Regions from separate parts of the Exiguobacterium sp. UBA5002 genome, predicted to be linked through region 3. Evidence: riboswitches for the same ligand, from Rfam matches in the RefSeq annotation. Region 3 holds a riboswitch; each other region holds the start of a gene.
The links. Region 3 has a riboswitch for S-adenosylmethionine ahead of mtnK (S-methyl-5-thioribose kinase). Riboswitches for the same ligand answer to the same signal wherever they lie in the genome.
Positions count from the first base shown of each region.

Region 1: another riboswitch for S-adenosylmethionine. It lies ahead of B4C70_RS14750 (LLM class flavin-dependent oxidoreductase); the one in region 3 lies ahead of mtnK (S-methyl-5-thioribose kinase).
Region 2: another riboswitch for S-adenosylmethionine. It lies ahead of B4C70_RS10865 (methionine ABC transporter ATP-binding protein); the one in region 3 lies ahead of mtnK (S-methyl-5-thioribose kinase).

Region 1 covers NZ_DGYQ01000048.1:87,772-90,909, reverse strand. The annotation lists gene B4C70_RS14755 (ATP-grasp domain-containing protein) at 1-512, opposite strand, end outside; gene B4C70_RS14750 (LLM class flavin-dependent oxidoreductase) at 509-1,567, opposite strand; SAM riboswitch class I at 1,642-1,744, opposite strand; gene B4C70_RS14745 (DUF975 family protein) at 1,854-2,492, opposite strand; gene B4C70_RS14740 (DUF817 domain-containing protein) at 2,686-3,138, opposite strand, start outside.
Region 2 covers NZ_DGYQ01000035.1:5,998-9,135, reverse strand. The annotation lists gene B4C70_RS10875 (MetQ/NlpA family ABC transporter substrate-binding protein) at 1-53, opposite strand, end outside; gene B4C70_RS10870 (methionine ABC transporter permease) at 81-746, opposite strand; gene B4C70_RS10865 (methionine ABC transporter ATP-binding protein) at 736-1,749, opposite strand; SAM riboswitch class I at 1,834-1,939, opposite strand; gene B4C70_RS10860 (aminotransferase class I/II-fold pyridoxal phosphate-dependent enzyme) at 2,002-3,138, opposite strand, start outside.
Region 3 covers NZ_DGYQ01000025.1:11,420-14,557, reverse strand. The annotation lists gene B4C70_RS07115 (2,3-diketo-5-methylthiopentyl-1-phosphate enolase) at 1-691, opposite strand, end outside; SAM riboswitch class I at 762-863, opposite strand; SAM riboswitch class I at 1,069-1,172, shown strand; gene mtnK (S-methyl-5-thioribose kinase) at 1,251-2,417, shown strand; gene mtnA (S-methyl-5-thioribose-1-phosphate isomerase) at 2,414-3,138, shown strand, end outside.

The DNA of each region.
Region 1 (3,138 bases), on a different contig from region 3:
CCATCGACTGGTTCGTCGAATGTCGGACCGTCGAGATAAGCTTCAAGTGCTTCAATCGAGTGGAACAGCTGGACGCCGAGACCTTTTCCGGCACGGTTGTGTTTCGTGATGAATGACGAAACACCGATCTCTTTTGCTGCTTGTACGATTTGATCGCGTCCGACGGCAGCCGTCGTCTTCGGTACACGAATCCCAGCCTTCCGCAACGCCGTGTATTGATTGACTTTGCTGACTTCAAGACGAAGCGCACGCGTTCCGTTAAAGACGGTCCGGTCATGCTCTTCTAACCAAGCGAGGACCCCTTCCGTCAATTCCGGCGCGTAACGATGCCCCCGCGTATGCGAAGAGGCACTCATCCGGCTGTAAAAGACGCCTTCTGGTGGCAGTTCGTCCAGCGGAACCATCCCTTCATTCAAGTGCCACTGTTCATATGGTAATTCGAGTTCTTCGAGACGTTTGATGAGATGGTCCGTCCATTCTTGATTTTCGTGGAGAATATGAATTTTTGTCATGATTGTTGACCTACCTTTCGTTTCGCTTCGACCAGTGGCATTACGTCACGAGCAAAGCGTTCCATTTCTTCAAGTTGTGGTGAGAATTGTAACAAAAGTAACGTGACACCAACGGTTTCGAACGCTAGAATCCGTTCAGCGATTTGTTCTGGTGTTCCGATCAAGTTCGGTCGTAGACCACGGTTCGAGACGGAATAATCGTTCCGCTCGACCTGTTGCTCCAGTTGCGATTTACTGATGAAATCCTGATAACCGGCATAACCGGCGCTGTCTTCCTTGACGTCTGTAATGCGTTGCCACTCAAGAAGCGCTTCTTCTTCCGTATCCCGACAAATGATGTAGGCAGCAAGACCGAAACTCTCGAGCGGTGCGTGTCCCGTCGCTTCCCGGCGTACTTTCATGTCATCGATTTTATGAGCCACTTCTTCGACCGTGCCCCCGTGCATGACGTAGGCATCACAATGTTCGACGATCGTTCGCTTTCCAGCTTCACTCTCTCCACCAGCGTAGAGCTTGATCCCCGGACGCTGGACTGGCTTCGGATGGAGTTCCGCCTGTTCGATCGTGTAGTGATGACCGGAGAAGCTATACGGTGACGCATCTGCCCATAGTCCCTTCATGACCGTGACGAACTCTTCCGTCCGAGCATAGCGTTCATCGTGCGCTGTGAAGATACCGTTGTATTGTTTCGCTTCCTCTGCCCACCACGCTGAGACGACGTTGAGGGTAAAGCGTCCACCACTCAACTGATCGATGTTTGCCGCCATCTTCGCCGTCGTCGCTGGATTATGGAACCCGGGACGAACCGCTGTCATGATCTCAAGGCGTTCTGTTGTTGCAGCAATCGCCGCTGCCGTTGTCCATGCCTCAAGACTCGGTTCCTTGATGCCTTTGATATCGTTCAAGTTCAATTCCGCAATCAACGTCGTCGAGAAGCCGATGCGTTCAGCTGTTTGTGCGACTTGTTTCGCATAATCGAATGTTGCTGGCATCTGTTCATCCTCGACGTTACGTAACCATCCCCCAAAAATCGGTAACCAAAAACCATACTCCACTCCATCGTCCCCCTTATCATAAAAAAACGCTCTTTTCGAAGTTCGAAAAGAGCGACGGTATCTTGTCCTGTCCGCTCTTATCTTCAGAAGGTATTCCTTCCTGGAAGTAGCACCTTCCGCCATAGCGGGGTTGCTGAAGTGTCTTCGGGCCAGTCCCTCGACTTCTCTAGATAAGATGTGTTGCATTCATCGTACAGAATTCATTGAACTAAAGCAACCATTAAACCGTCTTTTCCTATCGGATTTATTTCAAAGAAAAATCCCGACGTAGTGTCGGGATTCCGGATTAATATGGTGCGACGAAATCTGATGTTGGCTCTGGTGCTTGTTCACCACGAACACGATCATAGAATTTGGCAAGCGTGACGCTGAAGTATGGTCCAACCCATAAGACAGCAAGACCAAGTGTAACGATTACAAGTAATGCCCAACCAATGAATGATAGGAAGAGTAAGAATGCTTCCATCTTGTGACCATCCATGAGTTGGCGTGAACGCGTGATGGCCTCGAGGATACCGATCGATGGTTCATCTCGAAGGATGTAGAACGTCAACAAGTAAGAGAATGACTTGATGATACCAGGGATGATTAAGAGTAACGTCCAGAGCGCGATAAAGATGAACTGAACAATGGCCAGCCCCACCACTTTCAGGAACATACCATATGGCTCAAACAAATCCGTCACTTTCGTTTCTTCGCCACGAGCAATCGACATGGCAATCCATGTCCAACCGACTCCTACTGGAATCAATAAAATCGACACCAATGATACAACGAGATCTATACTACTAGACGGCTCATCGATATCCGATCCAAATAAATTAGGAACACCCTGAATAATACTAAACAGCAGAAAAGCTAGGACTGCAAATCCCCAACGACCGCTGAGCGACTCCTTCGCTGCTTTCTTTAATTGAGATGACATGAGTAAGGTCCTCCTTGAAAAATAAGTTCTCACCTTACTCTACGGCTTAAAATTTCTAATGTTTCACTCTTTTTTCAATAATTTCCCGTCTCGTTGCTGGTTGAGCCAAGCACGCTCAAGTTGTCGTCCACATGTTAGAACGAACGTTGAACATCGAAGCGCTTCATCGCAAACGAAATGTCATGTTTTTCGTCTATGTACGCTGATATATCTCCACAGCCGGATCCTGACGCTTGTATTTCGCGACGATGACGATCAAAACCGTGATGATCACAAGCAGGAACCAAGAAGACAATTTTCCAAGATCAACGACTGCCCAGCCTCCTTCCTGATGCGGATAGACCCAGCCTTTAAAGAACGTCACGATGTTCTCCGCGATCCAAATGAAAAAGGCAATCAGTAAAAAGGATAGGACGAGCGGCATCCGGTAGATCGTCTGCTCGATCGTAAAATGAACCCATGACTTATAGAAGACAAGGACGACGAGGACCATCAATAGCCAGCGTGCATCGAAGATCCAATGGTGGGTGAAGAAGTTGAGATAGACGAGACTGCCTACGCTGATCGCAAGCCAAGGCGGTGGAAATGCTGTGAAGCGTAAATGAAATCTTCGGAACGCTTGACAGACATAACTTGCGACACTTGC
Region 2 (3,138 bases), on a different contig from region 3:
AGGACTCCTGCACCGAGTAAGGCTGTTGCTAAAAAGGCATATCGTTTTTTCATGATTGCACTCTCCCTTTGCATGTATGATTAGCGTTTATCTGTTTTTCGCGCCAGTTGATTGCCAAGTGCTTGAATACTTTGAACGATGACGATGAGCACGACGATCGTCACGATCATGATGAGATTATCGTAGCGATAGTAACCGAAACGGATCGCGAGGTCACCGACACCACCGCCGCCGACGATACCAGCCATCGCTGAGAAGCCGATCAAGCTGATCGTTGTTAATGTGATGCCCTGAATGATGCCAGGGAGTGCTTCTGGTAAAAGGATACTGACGATGATCCGTAATGGTTTCGCACCGCACGCTTCCGCTGCTTCGATCAAACCAGGTGGAATCTCACGCAGTGATGTTTCGACGAGTCGTGCGAGAAACGGAATCGCTGCGACACTGAGGCTGACGGATGCTGCCGTCGGACCGATTGTATTGTCGAGTAAGAACTTCGTTAACGGAATGAGGGCAACCAGCAAGATGATGAACGGTAGCGACCGGACGATGTTGACGACGAAGTCAAGGACACGTCGGACGGCAAGGTTTTGAAAAAATAATCCCCGGTCTGTGACGAACAAGAGAATCCCGAGCGGAATCCCGACGACCAATGCAAAGGCAAGTGAAATTCCGACCATCCACGCCGTCTCGCCGAGTGCCTTCAAGAGCTCAGGTAACATCGTTTGAATACGATCAAGCCACATCCTGAATCACCTCGAGTGCATGAAGTTCCGTCGCGAGCCAGTCGAGGGCAGGGGCGATTTGATCAGATGATCCCGTCAAGCTGACAATCAGGACACCGAAGGCGACGTCTTGAATGTAGTCGACCTTGCCGTGCAAGATGCTGACTGAGATATCGTAACGGCGGATCGCTTCTGATAACGTACTCTCACCGGTCTTTTCGCCCGTGAACTGCAAGCGGATGATCTTGCCTGGGGTTGCCTGTAAGATGCGTTCCGGCAATTCGATTTGTAGTGCCGTATCGACGTAATGTTGCGTCACTGGATGCTTGGCTTGACTAAACAAGTCATAGGTTGAGGCGACTTCAACGACTTCACCTTGCGACATGACCGCGACGCGATGGCAAATCTGTTTGACGACATCAATCTCATGCGTGATGAGGACGATCGTCAGTCCGAGACGTTCATTCAAATCCTTCAGCAGTTCAAGGATCTGTAGTGTCGTAACGGGGTCAAGAGCTGATGTCGCTTCATCACATAACAAGACGGTCGGATCGTTCGCGAGTGCCCGGGCAATCCCGACGCGCTGTTTCTGCCCCCCGCTTAATTGGCTCGGGAAGTTCGTCTCGAATCCTTCGAGTCCGACGAGCGAGACGAGTTCGCGAATTCGCTCCGGGAAATCTGCTCGTTTAACGCCAGCGGCCTTGAGCGCAAAAGCGATGTTATCCGCGACGTTGCGCGACTGAATCAATTGGAAATGCTGAAAGATCATTCCTGTCCGCAAGCGAAGTTGACGCAAATCTGCTTTTGACATCCCGCCGAGCGAGACACCGTCGACCTTGACGGTTCCTTGTGTCGGATGCTCAAGCCCATTGATTAGGCGAAGCAACGTACTTTTACCGGCACCGGACTCACCGATGATTCCGAAGATTTCTCCTTTTTGGATCGTCAAATCGACATCCCGTAATGCAAAAATCGGGGTCCGGTCTCGAACGAACCGTTTTGTAATGTGTTTGAATTCAATCATCCGCTCATCTCCTCATACAAAAAAAGTCGCTTTTTCCTAGTAGCAGAGCAACCAGAAAAAAGCGACGAAAGTGTAAGATTTCGTAACTTATCTCTCAGAATGAAAATCATTCTGTAGGATGTGGCACCGTTCCTTACAGGTGGTTGCCGGACGTCGTTGGGCCTAATCCCTCGGTCGCTCTCGATAAGTAGTTATGCTGTTGGGATTTACTTTAACGGAAATGATTCCCATCTGTCAAATGTTTTTTCAGAATTATTCCGCAACAGGTGTCCGGAACAGGTTGAGCGTTCCGATTCGATCGACGGCTTCTTCTAGACGTTCGACGTCAGCAATCAAGCTGATCCGGACGTAGCCTTCACCGTATTCGCCGAAGAAGGATCCAGGGGTTACAGCGACGTGTGCTTCGTCAAGCAGGTGATCGGTGAAGCTTTGGGACGTGTAACCTTCAGGAACAGGAAGCCAGACGAAGAAGGAACCGCCCGGACGTGGTCCACTCCAGCCAATCGCATCGAGTTTCGCGAACAACGCATCGCGTCGTGTTTCGTACAAGCGACTTAACTCGCGGACACATGTCTGGTCACTCGTCAGAGCGACGGTCGCAGCATGTTGAATCGGTGTGAAGGCACTGACGTAGAGATGTTCTTGGTACGTCTCGATGCTTGAGATGACAGACGGATTACCGATCGCAAAGGCGATCCGGAAGCCGGACATGTTGAAGCGTTTCGAGAGTGAGAACAATTCGATCCCGACGTCTTTTGCACCTTCCGTCTGCAGGAAGCTCCGTGTCGGACCATCGAAACTGATTCCGCCGTATGCTAAGTCATGGACGACACAGATATCATGGGCATCGGCGAAAGCGACTGTCTGTTCGAAGGCTTCTGCCGTCGCAGTCGCACCCGTCGGATTACTCGGGTAGTTGAGGAACAACATCCGGGCACGCTCGACGTCCGTCGTATCAAGTAAGTCGTAATCGGGTAAGAAGCCGTTTTTCTCGAGCAACGGAAGTGTAATCGGGTAAGCACCAGCGAGTGCGGCACCAGACAGGTAATCCGGGTATCCTGGATCCGGAACGATGACTCCTTCTCCAGGGTTGACGATTGTCTGCGGTAAAGCGACGATTCCGGCTTTACTGCCGAGCAGAATCGCGACTTCCGTTGCTGGATCGATCGTGACACCGAACTCAGTCGCGTAAAAGCTTGCGACGGCTTGTTTTAGAAAATCATGTCCACGAAACGGTGGATATTGAAGGTTCGTTGGCTCGTCGATGGCTTGTTTTAAGGCATCGAGGATATGTACAGGCGTCGTCTGGTCGGGTGTTCCTTGACCAAGTGTGATGACATCGTGTCCGGCAGCTTTTACAGCACCGATTCGGTTTGCGAGCTCAGCGAA
Region 3 (3,138 bases):
CGTATGTGAAGGTATTCAGCAAGAAAGCAGTCGCTCCAGCATCAATCAATCGCTTGGCTTGATCCTTGAGCGTAAAGACGGGACCGCTGAGTGTGATCGCATATAACGCACGTTTACCGGTCCGTTGGAAGTGAGCATCGATGACCTCACGTCCGATCCGTGCCCGGTCAATCGTTGGTGTCAACGGATTGTCATATAGGATCTCATCGTCCTTGACGAGATCAATCCCACCAGCGAGTTGTCCTTCGAGTTGATCACGAAGGAACGATAAATCGCGTCCGATGACTCCTTTGAAGATGCTCATTAACAGTGGACGATCTTCGACACCAATCAAGGAGCGAACCCCTTCGATCCCGAACTTCGCACCTGGAAAATCCGACGTGAATGTATCGGGTAATAACAGTTCCGTTAATTTGATTTCACCGTCGAGTGAGAGTTTCCCGAAGACGGTCGTCAAGATCGCAGAAAAGTCGCGCGATACGTTATGTTCCGGGTAACGAATCGTGATATATCCTTTGCCATCGCGCTCTTCGGTATGTACGACTTCCCCTTTGAACGAGGCGAGTTGTTGTTGTTCGAGATGATTCAGCTCCGTCCAGGAACCAACCGTCAGACCAAGCGCGAGTTGTTCGGCGCGCTGCTCGAGTCGATCGCGGGCGGTCAATTGATAAGTAGCTGTGATGTAAGCCATGTCTTTCCTCCTTCAATAAAAAAATGGTCTCTTGTCAGCGACAAGAGACCATGAATGATTCGAACGTGGACTCTTATCTGTCAGCTTAGTAGCTGCAAGAATTAGCACCGTGCCAAAAGGTCGGTTGCTGCGACATCGTAGGGCTTGTCCCTCCGTCTGCTCTTGATAAGAATTGGATGAAATTGTGAAATCTAATTGCAATTTTTACATGAGAGTCACGATTTGTCAAACTATTTTTAGAAAATTTATTTTTTTGAAAATACTCTTTCTATAGATGACTTAAAAATGATGTCCGTTTCTGCTTGATTTCGATTTGACAGCAGGGAAGAGGATTGCGTAAGATTCAAATCAATATCACACACGACAACTACATACGACTCTTATCGCGAGTTGGCAGAGGGAATTGGCCCGATGACGCCGCAGCAACCGACCACTGGGCACGGTGCTACATCCAACAGACGTTTCGTCTGAGAGATAAGAGGACGCAGTGACTTTTCTGCGCCTCTTTTCGATGACGAAAAGAGGCGCTTTTTCGTGTATCACATAGGGGGAAACTGAGATGACATATAAAGCATTCACAGAACAGGACGCGATTGATTGTGTTCGGACATTAGGACTGATCGGCGATGGAGCCGTCGAAGCAGAAGAGATTGGCGACGGGAACCTCAACCTCGTCTTTCGGATTCGAGAAGGCGAACATCGCTTGATTTTAAAACAAGCATTACCATATGCGAAGGTCGTCGGGGAGAGCTGGCCGTTATCGCTCGAACGAGCGTGGATCGAGCAATCCGCACTCCGTGAATTCGCACGGCATGCCGTACCGTTCGTGCCACGTGTTTTTCATGCTAGTCATGAAGAGGCGTATACGGTCATGGAAGATCTTTCACATCTGACGATCGTTCGAAGCGGTTTACTCGCAGGTGAACAGTATCCGTTGCTTGCGGAACATATCGGTTCTTATCTCGCTCGGACGTTATTCCATACATCGGACTTTGCGCTTGGTCCGGTTGAAAAGAAACGTGTCGCCCGAACGTACTACAATCCAGACTTGTGCGACATCACGGAAAAATTAATCTTCACGGATCCGTTTCATGACGCGGAGACGAACGAGATTGAAGCCGGACTCGAAGAAGAGGTGGCACGTCTATGGGCAGACGATGAGTTGAAACGCGAAGTCGCAAAACTCGAAGCGCTCTTCATCACGAAAGGAGATGCATTGCTGCACGGCGATCTACATACAGGAAGCATCTTCGCCTCGGCGACGGAAACGAAAGTCATCGACCCTGAATTCGCCTTTTATGGTCCATTCGGATTCGATGTCGGGCAGTTCATTGCGCATCTATTCTTCGCGGCATATCCGGATTACCCTACACGACGTGGCGCCCGAATCAAGGATATCGATACGTTGTGGCTGACGTTTGCTTCAACGTTCCGTGCATTATGGGAACGGGAAGCCGTCGAACCATTCCGGGCATCGGGGCTCGTCGACGATGTACTGAGCACGATCTTGCAGGATGCCCTTGGCTTTGCCGGTTGCGAATTGATTCGGCGGACGATCGGCCTTGCACCGGTCGCTGATTTAGAATCAATCGATTCAACGACGGAACGCTTAGAGCGGAAACGTCACGCTCTTCGTCTAGGAGCGGCGTTAATCAAACGTCGGACCGAATGCCGGACATTCGATGATTTACGAAACTTTGACGTAACGGAGGAACTGAGCCGATGACTACATTCGTTCAAAGTATCCGTTACGAAGACCGTGTCTTGACGATTCTCGATCAGACACGTCTACCGCAGGAAGAACACTATGAAGTCATTACTGATCTTGCGCAAGCAGTTGAGGCAATCAAACAACTACGTGTCCGGGGCGCACCTGCGATCAGCCTATTCGGTGGATTCGTACTCGTTCAGGAAGCGTACCGGTTTGAAGCAGCGCTTCCGGTCTATAAGCAAGCTTTGCTTGAGACATCAGCGACGTTACTCGCGACACGACCGACGGCCGTCAACTTACGAAATGTCCTCGATCAATTGAATCCAATCATTCAAGACGGAACGTCGGTAGAAGAGATCCGTGAACGGTTGGAAAAACGAACAGTCGCCTTATATGACCAGGATGCGCAGACGTCACGTCAAATCGGGATTCATGCGTTGGAGTTGTTCCAGTCAGGCGACCGGATCCTAACGATTTGTAATGCTGGATCGATTGCGACTGCTGCTTACGGAACGGCACTTGCGCCGTTCTATATCGCAAAAGAACGTGGCATTGAATTATCCGTTTTTGCGAGTGAGACGCGACCGTTACTGCAGGGGGCACGGCTGACAACATGGGAGCTGCAACGTGCCGGCATCGATGTCACATTGATCACGGACAACATGGTCGCTCATACGTTGAAAGAAAAACAAATCGACGCGATCATCGTCGGTGCTGACCGGATTACACGAAATGG